One region of the Actinoplanes sp. NPDC049316 genome, then DNA from elsewhere that is predicted to be linked to it. Evidence: riboswitches for the same ligand, from Rfam matches in the RefSeq annotation. Region 1 holds a riboswitch; each other region holds the start of a gene.
What was found. A riboswitch is a leader RNA that binds a small molecule or an ion and turns the genes downstream of it on or off. The one in region 1 is predicted to bind cyclic di-AMP.
Positions count from the first base shown of each region.

Region 2: linked by a shared signal. The riboswitch ahead of AB0K03_RS24720 (NlpC/P60 family protein) and the one ahead of AB0K03_RS36625 (transglycosylase family protein) in region 1 are both predicted to bind cyclic di-AMP.
Region 3: linked by a shared signal. The riboswitch ahead of AB0K03_RS10355 (hypothetical protein) and the one ahead of AB0K03_RS36625 (transglycosylase family protein) in region 1 are both predicted to bind cyclic di-AMP.

Region 1 covers NZ_JBFAQM010000038.1:62,973-66,234, forward strand. The annotation lists gene AB0K03_RS36615 (SigE family RNA polymerase sigma factor) at 1-367, opposite strand, end outside; gene AB0K03_RS36620 (GNAT family protein) at 578-1,105, opposite strand; gene AB0K03_RS36625 (transglycosylase family protein) at 1,240-1,884, opposite strand; cyclic di-AMP (ydaO/yuaA leader) riboswitch at 1,890-2,070, opposite strand; gene AB0K03_RS36630 (aminoglycoside phosphotransferase family protein) at 2,241-3,143, shown strand; gene AB0K03_RS36635 (DUF2064 domain-containing protein) at 3,151-3,262, opposite strand, start outside.
Region 2 covers NZ_JBFAQM010000017.1:131,922-135,183, forward strand. The annotation lists gene AB0K03_RS24715 (sigma-70 family RNA polymerase sigma factor) at 1-455, shown strand, start outside; gene AB0K03_RS24720 (NlpC/P60 family protein) at 534-1,460, opposite strand; cyclic di-AMP (ydaO/yuaA leader) riboswitch at 1,506-1,633, opposite strand; gene AB0K03_RS24725 (DUF3817 domain-containing protein) at 1,851-2,177, opposite strand; gene AB0K03_RS24730 (hypothetical protein) at 2,189-2,608, opposite strand; gene AB0K03_RS24735 (DUF6158 family protein) at 2,690-2,935, shown strand; gene AB0K03_RS24740 (DUF1360 domain-containing protein) at 2,950-3,262, shown strand, end outside.
Region 3 covers NZ_JBFAQM010000005.1:211,124-214,385, forward strand. The annotation lists gene AB0K03_RS10355 (hypothetical protein) at 772-1,791, opposite strand; cyclic di-AMP (ydaO/yuaA leader) riboswitch at 1,795-1,932, opposite strand; cyclic di-AMP (ydaO/yuaA leader) riboswitch at 2,214-2,351, shown strand; gene AB0K03_RS10360 (hypothetical protein) at 2,355-3,262, shown strand, end outside.

The DNA of each region.
Region 1 (3,262 bases):
GCACGACACACTCACGGCGCCGCACCGGAAGCCGGCTCAGCGCCTCCCGGACGTCCAGCACCGCCGCGGTGTCCGGGTCGCTGCGGTCACGCCGCAGCAGGCCCAGCCGCAGCAGGCCGTGCCGCTCCCGGGTCTGCCGCTTGATCCACTGCCGGGCCAGGTTCGCGACGATGCCGCGGGCGTACGCGAGCGGGTTGTCGGCCGCCTCCACCCGCTCCCAGTGCTTCCACACCTCCAGGAACGCGTCCGCGGCCAGGTCGTCGGCGGCCCCGGCGTCGCCCGTGACGAGGAAGGCGAGCCGCGACAGGTCCGCGTGGTGCTGGTCGAAGAAGCGCCGGAAGGCACGCTCTGTATCGGGGTCGGTCACGCGGTCCTTCCTGACGTGCGGCGGTACGGCGGTGCCGGCTGCCCCGGCAAAGGGGGGCATGGGGACCGGGGCAGCCGGTGGTCCGCTCCTGACCGGGCGAAAGATACTTCCTTTCGAGCGCCCGGTCCCTGGCAATCAGGTCGTCCGCGGCTCGCCTGCGGGGAGGCCGGTGAGGTCCGGGAAACGGCCTCCCCGCGGGCGAACACCCCTTCAGTGGCCGCCCGGGCCGGAAAGGTTGCCCGCCTCCGCGGGATTTTTTCCCGGCCGCCGCAGCCGGTAGTAGAGGAGGCCCTCGCTGGTGACGCCGTCGTCGGGGACGAAGCCGGCGGCCGCGCAGCACGAGCGGCTCGCCACGTTGTCCGGCTGCACCCCGCAGAAGAACTCGTCGACGTCCGACACCTCGGAAGCCGTCGTGGCAGCGCGCAGCAGCGCCCGTCCGCGACCCTCGCGCCAGCGGCGGGGGTCGACGACGAAAGCCAGCCCCATCGACCGCAGGCCGTGGCCGTCGGCGTACACGTCGCCGCCGATGAAGCCGACCTCGCCGGCCGCGTCGACGCCGAACCACGCGTGGCAGCGCAGCACGAGGTGGCCGCGGAAGACCTCGCCGCCGCCGCGGGCCGCGACGGACAGGACCCGGGGCAGCCAGTCGCGGCCGCCGAGGTAGCGCTGCACCTGCGGGTGGTCGAACCAGGGCAGCGCCGAGGCGACCATCGCCGGAGTGGGCTCGACCAGCCTCATGCGCCCATCATGCCGCGCGGCGCAAGACCCCGGCGGGCCGTACGCCAACACCGTCCACACCGGACAAGGTGACCGGTGTGGACGGTGTCGTTCATCGTCGGTGGGCCCGGCCTCCCGGTCTCACCGCGGACCCGTCAGAGGGCCAGGCGCTGACCCGGGAAGATCAGGTTCGGGTTGCCACCGATCTCGCCCCGGTTGAGCTGGTACAGCGCGCGCCAGCCGCCCTTGACGTGCTTGCTGCTCGCGATCTTCGCGAGGGTGTCGCCGGACCGCACCACGTAGGTCTTGCCGGTCGCCCGCGCCGACGTGCTCTTCGTCGCCTTCGCCGTGCTCTTGTGCGTCGTGGTCTTGCGCGACGACGACTTGTGCGACGACGACTTGTGCGACTTCGAGGAGGCGCCGGCCGTGTTCCTGGCCTTGTACGACTTGGTCGAGCCGGCCTTCTTGCCGCACACCGGCCAGGCGCCGATGCCCTGACCGTCGAGCACCTTCTCGGCGATGCGGATCTGCTGCGACCGGCTGGCCTTGTTGGCCGTGCTCGCGTACTTGGTGCCGCCGTACGCCTTCCACGTGCTGCGGCTGAACTGCAGGCCACCGTAGTAGCCGTTGCCGGTGTTGATGCTCCAGTTGCCGCCGGACTCGCACTGCGCGACCGCGTCCCAGTTGACGCTGGACTTCGCCTGGGCCGCGGAGGCCGGGGCCAGCAGGGCCATCGTGCCGGCCGCACCCGCGACCGCCAGGCCGAGGGCGCGCAGGGACTGCTTGCGGATCTGTGCCATGACTGAAAAACCTCCACGCCTGCGAGGTCAGCTGTCGGGTTCGGGCCGAGGAAGCCCGGCCGCGCGTGGCGGCTTCACCCCGAGGCGCGCGCACCGGCGCGCCGAGGAACGTGTGGGTCCCCCGCTCCATGCCTGATCGATTGATGTCCCGGTCCGGTCGGCGGCAGGACTCGGCGTTACCGACCGCGGGGCCCGCTGAGCGGACCGGCCGACCGTAACCACTTCTCGCCGGGCACGGCCAAGTTTCCGGGGTCAAAGGTGACGTTGTTTACACCTTTTGAGTGACTTGATCTTCACTTCCCGGCGGGAAATGCGCTGGCGACGCCCCGGGTTGCGCCGGAAGGATCCCGATTGTGATGCTTCACGAGAACGAGGTCCCGGCGGACGAGGCGGTTGTCCGCTCGCTGCTGCAGACCCAGCGCCCGGACTGGGCCACGCTCCCGCTGTCGCCGGCCGGCGCCGGCACCGACAACACCATGTACCGGCTGGGGGACGATCTTCTTGTCCGGCTCCCGCGAACGGCCGGCAAGGCGCAGGCCCTGCACAAGGAGCGGACGTGGCTTCCGCGGCTGGGACCGCTGCTCCCCTGCCGCGTCCCGGAGCCGGTCCACGCCGGCCGGCCCGCCGCCGGGTTCCCGCTGCCCTGGTCGGTCTACCGCTGGATCGACGGGGCCCAGGCCGGACCGGACACCGTCCAGGACTGGGCCACGTTCGGAACCGACCTGGCGAGCTTCGTCCGGACGCTGCACGGCATCGACCTCATGGGCGCCGTCCGCGCCGGTGAGCTGAGCTGGTACCGCGGGGGAAGCCTCGGCGCCTGCGACGAGTGGATCAGCGCCTGCTTCGAGGACTGCCGCGCCGCGCCCGGCGGCCTCGATCTGGAAGCGCTGCACGAGCTGTGGCGTACCGCACTCGACCTGCCCGAGCCCGCCGGTCCGCACAGGTGGCTGCACGGCGACCTCAGGCCCGCGAATCTGCTGGTGTCGGAGGGCCGCCTGCACGCCGTCATCGACTTCGGCGGCCTCTCCGTCGGGTTCCCGGACGCGGAGCACGCCACCGTGTGGGACCTGCCCCGCCCGGCCCGCGACGCCTACTGGAACGCCGTGGGTGTCGACGATCACTCCTGGACTCGCGCCCGGGCCTGGGCCATCGCAGTGGGCGTCAGCGGAGTCTCCTACTACCGCGACACATGGCCCGCCTTCGTCGCGGAGTGCCGCGCGAGGCTCGTGACGATCCTCACGGACGCCGCCGGACGCTGACCTGAGATCAAGCGGCCGGGAGGACGGGCAGCAGCGCCACCCGCAGACCCCGGCGCAACGCGGCCATCGTGAGCTCACCGGAATCGGTCAGCGTGTTCAGGTCGGCGCCCTTGGCGGGC
Region 2 (3,262 bases), on a different contig from region 1:
TCAACCGGATGCGCAACGTCACCCGCCAGCTCGTGCGCGAGCTCGGCGCCGACCCGGAGCCGGAGCAGATCGCGACCGCGCTGGGCGTGACGGTGGAGCGCGTGAACGAGCTGACCCGCTGGGCCCAGGACACCGTGTCGCTGGACACCCCGGTGGGCGACGACGGCGACACCAACCTCGGTGACCTGGTCGCCGACAGCGACGCGCCGTCGCCCGAGGAGATCGTGCTGACCGCCCTCGAGCGGCAGCGCATCGAAGGCCTGCTCAACCACCTCGACGACCGGTCGGCGGGCATCATGCGCGCCCGCTACGGCCTCGAGGACGGCCGCGAGCACTCGCTGACCGAGGTGGCGTCGCGGTTCTCGCTCTCCCGCGAGCGCATCCGTCAGCTCGAGATCCAGGCGCTCGGCCGGCTCCGCGAGCTGGCCCGCGCCGAGGGCCTGCAGGCCGCGTAACAGCGTTCGGAACGCGAAGAGGGCCGGTACCCGTGCGGGGTACCGGCCCTCTTTCGTGTCGCCGGACGGCGGCTCAGGTCACGTCACGCGGCCGTAGCCGTACGGGGTCATGATGTCGATCGTGCGATGCTTCACGGGCTCACCGGCGCGGGAGGCGTCGATGATCTTGCCGTCGCCGACGTACAGGGCGACGTGGCCCAGGCTGCGGTAGAACACCAGGTCGCCGGGTTCGAGCTGGGATCGGCTGATCCGCTTGGTCGCGCTGTACTGGGCCGCCGCGTTGTGCGGCAGTGACTTGCCGGCCTGACTCCAGGCGCGGGAGGTCAGCCCGGAACAGTCATAGGTGGAGAGGCCGTCGGCGCCGAACTCGTACATCTTGCCGACCTGGGCGAACGCGAATCGGACGACCACCCCGGCGCTGCCGGAGACCGACGGGACGGTGCCGGTGTACTTCGAGCCGGGTTCGGTGGCGCGGCCGTATGCGGCGGTGCGCATCGCGTACAGCTTCTTGAGGTCCGCCTGGATCTTCTTCTTGCGGGCCTCGAGTTCCTTCACCTCGGCGGTCTGCTTGTCCTGCGTGGCCTTGAGGGCGGCCTGGCGCTCGGTGTAGTTCTGCGTCGTCGCCGTGTACGTGTCGATGTCACGCTGCCGGCTGCGGGAGAGCTGCTCCAGGATGGACATCCGGTCCATCAGGTTGTTGCTGCCCTCGAGCACCACGTTGACGGCGCCGATCTTGCCCGTCTTGTACGCGGACTGGGCCAGCAGCTGCATCTGCGAGCCGGCGACCTTCAGCGCCTCCCGGGCCGGCCCGATCGACTCGGCGAGCTTCTTCTCGTCCGCCTTCGTCTTGTTCAGGCTCAGCTTCATCTTGTTGTACGACTCGACGACGTCCTCGAGCTCGTCGGACGCCTTCTGGATCTTCTTGTTGAGCTCACTCGTCGAGGGTGCCGCGTGCGCGGCCGGCGCGACGGCGCCGGTGATCGCGATCGCGAGGGCGGCGACCACCAGGGCGCGGAGCCTCGTGCGGGGGTGTGGCAACGGTACGTGCCCTTTCTTCCGCTGCGCCGCCTACCGGGTTAGCTGACGGATTCGGGCGGGAAGAAGGCCCTACCGCTCGCGCGGATTCACCCCGGATGCTGATTCGGTGGTTCCCCGGTTCACCGTGGCGCCCGCGCCGGGCCCGGGGGAGGGGCTCGCCGTGCGCGCCGCCGGAGATTCGGCGGCGTTGGCCGGTGCCACCGAGTCGTGGCTGCCTACCGGACCAACCGCATCAACTTATCGGCGATCTCGGCGAAAACAAGAGCCAGAAGAGTGACGTGGGCCGATTATCACATTTATGCGAATGATCCCGATAACGGAAAGCTATTCACCGGGTGCGGCGCGTCACTGTCCTCATTACTCCGCCATCGCGGCCGGAGTGTCCATCGGCTGCACGGCCCATTTGCGGGTGACCGTACGCTCCGCCCAGAAGGAGAGGAATGGAATGGTGCCGGCGAGCATCACGAGCAGCATCCGGCCCAGCGGCCACCGCGCGCGGCGGCTCAGGTCGTAGCTGGCGGCCAGATAGACCATGTAGAGGAAGCCGTGGAACGGGCCGACCGCCGCGACCACGCTGTCGTTGTCACCGGCGTACTTGAGCGGCATGCCCACCGCCACGAGCACGATGAGGACCACGCCGACGATCCACGCGATGATCCGGTAGCGGGTGAGGGCTCCCTGCACGATGCACGTCCTTACTGAGTCTTGCTCTGCCGTCCGGGGTAGTCGCCGGGCCGCGCCCCGGGATGGGCGTTCAGCCAGGCCAGGTAGTCGTTGTACGCGTCCAGCTCGGGATCCTCGCCCGCGGGTACAGCCGGCGTGGAGGCGGGCACCCGGACGGGGCGGCGTACGGTCACCGCGGCCGGGTCCTGGGTCGCCGGCTCCTCCGCCGGGGCGGGCTTCTCGGAGCTCTTGCGTTCCTGCTGGACCTCGCGGAACCAGATGAACGCGACGAACGCCGCGAAGACCGGCCACTCGAAGGTGTAGCCCCAGCTCAGCGTGTTGCCGCCGGTGGCCCGGCTGAACTGCCACCAGCCCAGGCCGAGAAAACCGGTGATGAGGACCAGCGCGACCACGTGACGCGCGATCCACGCCGGGGTCCACAGCCCTTTCATGTCGTCGAGCGTACCGGCGCGGGTTTGACGCCCAGGCGCACGGGCAACCCGTTGCGTGCAACGACGATAAGGAGGAGAGCCATGAGCGACTCCGAGGTCGACGCTCCCGTCGGCACCGAGAACGGGATCGACCCCGCCGCGCTCGCCGATGAGGACCTCATCCGAGAGCTCGGCAGCCTGCACCGTACGCGGCTGCAGACGCTGCGGCACGGTCCCGACGCGGCGCTCGCCAACCACCTGCGGCGCACCGCGGAGCTGGAGACGGAGTACCTCGCCCGCCACCCCGGCCGCGAGGTCGACCCGCACCGGCTCACCCAGGACTTCTGAGAGGACCTTCGCGCATGACCCCCTCGGTACGCGGGCGGCTCGACCGGCTGCGACGGCAGTACGCGCCCCACGAACACCGGCCGCTCGACGGGTACGCGGTGACGATGGGCGCCTTCGGCGTGCTCGCCGGCAGCCTCGCGGCGGTCGCCAAGCTCACCGGGCGTGAGGTGCCGGAGCGCCCGGCCGTCCAGGACGTGGTGCTGATCTCGCTGGCCACGCACAAGCTCAGCCGGCTGATCGCCAAGGACTCGATCACCAGTCCGCTGCGCGCGCCCTTCACCCGCTACGCCGAGCCCGCGGGCAGCGCGGAGCTCAACGAGGAGGTAC
Region 3 (3,262 bases), on a different contig from region 1:
GGAAGCACAGTCCCGGCTGCTGCCGAGGCGCTTTCTCAGTCATCCGAGGTCGGACAGCGCAGCGGGTGATGTCGCGGTGATTCGACCAATTGGGCAGACGGTGCCGGGGCAGTTCGGCGAGCGTGGCCGGCGGGTCATCGATGTCGTTGACGACGAAGGGCGCCACGGCAACGTCGAGCGGCGTCCGGGGCCGAGGCGAGCGGGTTGCCGGGGTGGGGCGAGCGGGTCCCCGGGGGAGTGGGCTCGGGGCTGAGCCGAGCGGGTTGCGGGGGTGGGGCGAGCGGGTCCCCGGGGGAGTGGGCTCGGGGCCGAGGCGAGCGGGTTGCCGGGGTGGGGCGAGCGGGTTCCGGGGGAGGGAGGGGCTCGGGGCTGAGGCGAGCGGGTCGCCGGGGTGGGGCGAGCGGTTCCCCGGGGGAGTGGGCTCGGGGCTGAGGCGAGCGGGTCGCCGGGGTGGGGCGAGCGGGTTCCGGGGCGGAGCGAGGTGCCCGGGGCTGAGGCGAGCGGCGTTCGGGGCTGAGCCGAGCGGCGTTCGGGCTGGGGCGAGCGGGTTCCCGGGGGAAGGGCCCGGGGCCAAGGCGAGCGGGTTGCCGGGTCGGGCGAGTGGGCCGGGGCGAGGCGACGGCGCCCCGGGGAGGGGCGAGTGGGCCCGGGGCGGGCGAGCGGGCGATGGATCGGCGCAGCAAGAAGCCCCCATGTCCTCGCCGGGGGCGGGGCATGAGGGCTTCCGGCGCGTGGGGCGTGAGCTACCGGTGTTCCACGCGCGGGGCGCGGTTACAGCATTGACACGTGGACGTGGTCCGTGTGGTTGCTGGGGCCGTGGTAGTTCTTCCAGCCTGTCGCCGGGAACCAGATCATGCGGTTCCAGATGACGTAGAGGATGCCCAGGCGGTCGGCGTTGCGGACCAGGAAGGCCATCAGGTTGTTGCCGTACTCGCGGGTGTCCCGGTTGTGCCAGGGTGAGAAGCCGCTCTTCTGCAGCGACCAGTCGCAGGCTCGGCCCTTGGGGTGTTCGAACGGGCCGCCGTCGCGGTGGCAGCCCACGAAGCGGTTGAAGCCCGCCTTTTTGACTTCCTTGTACATGTGCAGCGTGCGGGCGGTGATGCAGCCGTTCGTGGTCGGGTCGTTGACGTTGCAGGCCTCGGGGCCGAACTCGCCGTCGGAGTTGCGGGGGGCGGGGGCCGCCACCGGGCTCTTGGCGAGCACGAAGCCGCCCGTCACCGTGTCGCCGCCGACGAGGGCCAGGGCCTTCTCCGCGGACTCCTTCTGCTTCTGCATCGCCTGCAGGTTCTGCTTCTGCGCCTTGACCTCCTGGTCGAGGCGGGCTTTGGCGGTCGCGACGGCGTCGATGGCCGCGTCGAGCTCGCGCAGCTTGCCGTCGTTGAGGGCGTTGATCTCCTCGAGCGAGACCGCCTTGTCGATGAAGCCGCCGGGTGAGCGCACGTTGAGCAGGAAGCCCATGGTGGACAGGCCGCCGGTGCGGTACTGCTGGGCCGCGACCGCGCCGACCTGCGGCAGCAGCGCGTCCCGCTTGGCCTCGGCGTCCTTGACCTGCAGGGCGAGGGCCAGCTGGTTCTTGGTCGACTTGGCGACCGCCGACTTGGCTGCGAGGTAGCGCCGGCCCGTGTTGTCGAGCACCTCGTTGAGCATGGGGTCGTCGTCGCCGTCGTCCGCGGTCGACGAGGTGCCGCCGCCCGGTGCCGCGCCGGCGGGCGAGGCGGGGGCCGCGATCAGCGTGATCCCGACGAGGGGTGCCAGGGCGAGAACGAGCCACCGGCGTGCTCTTGCCGTCATCCAGTTTCCTTCCGTGTCGCCGCCGACCGGGTTAGCTGACGGGTTCGGGACGGAAGCGATCCCTACCGCTCGTTGAGCGGATTCACCCCATTACTGCGTGGTTCCCCGGCTCGCCTCACGGCGATTGAGCGGTGGTCCGCCGGCACCTCGGGGGCGGTGCCTTCTCGGCAGTGACCGGCGGAAAGCTTACCTGACTCTCGGCCGTTCATCAGGGCTCGCGGCCCGCGAAGAAAGTGTTACGGCGCAACGACTTTCCGTCACCACTCGATGGCATGACGCAGGTCATACCGCGTAACCGCGCATCAATGCGAGTCGTTGTCTTTGTCCGCATCTAATTTGACGATGCGTGTTCATTTCGCAACCGAGAGTACGACACCTGTCGATAGTGCGAATCCATAGGTAGTGTTCGTCACGGTTCCATCACGGAACCGCCGCCCAATCGCCGAAAGGCGAGCCGGGGACCCATCCGGTAATGGGGTGAATCCGCAGCTCCTCGCGGTAGGGATCACTTCCGTCCCGAACCCGTCAGCTAACCCGGTCGGCGGCCGACGGAAGGAACGCACGTGAGGCTCCACCCTGTCCGCCGGCGATTAGCAACGGTCCTCGCCGTCCTCGCCGCCACCACGGGGCTCGCGCTCGTCGCCCCCGCCGGGGCCATCGCGGCCCCCCGTCCGCTCGCCGCGCCCGGAGACTCCGGCGACGACGGCGAGGGTGGCTCGAAGTCCCTCGTCGAGCAGCTGGAGGCCGCTTCCAAGGGCTTCGTCGAGGCCAAGGAGGCGCTCGACCGGTCGAAGCAGCGCCAGCAGCAGCTCGCCGCCAAGCTCAAGGAGATCGACGCCGAGCTCGGCCCGAAGCAGGGCGCACTGGACGACATCGTCCGGCAGTCGTACCGCGCCGGGCGGCTGGGCCCGATGAGCGCGCTGCTCACCGCCGACTCCACCGACGGCCTGCTGGATCGCGTCGCGACGCTGCAGACGGTCGCCGTCAAGCAGGACCGCGCGATCCGGGATCTCAAGGACGCGCGTACCAAGCAGGCGCAGGCCAAGACCGCGATCGACGCCGAGATCCGCGACCAGCAGCGCCAGGTCACGATCATGGCGAAGCGCAAGGCCCAGGCCGAGAACGCGTTGAAGGCGGCCAACGCGGCAGCCGACGACGGCGACTCCGGCGGCGCGCCGAGCGGCTCCAGCGGGTCGAGCGGCAGCAGCTCCCGGGCGTCGGCGGCGCCGCGCAACTCCGACGGCTCGCTGCCGAGCGAGTCGTGCAGCGTCAACGACCCGACGACCAGCGGCTGCATCACGCCGCGCACCCTGCACGCGATGCAGGAGGCGCAGCGGGCGGGCTTCAACCACTACGTGGCCTGCTTCCGCCACCAGAACAGTGGCGAGCACCCCAAGGGCAAGGCGTGTGACTTCGCCGCCGACAAGAACGGCTTCGGCGGGGTGGCGTCCGGCAGCAGCCGGGACTACGG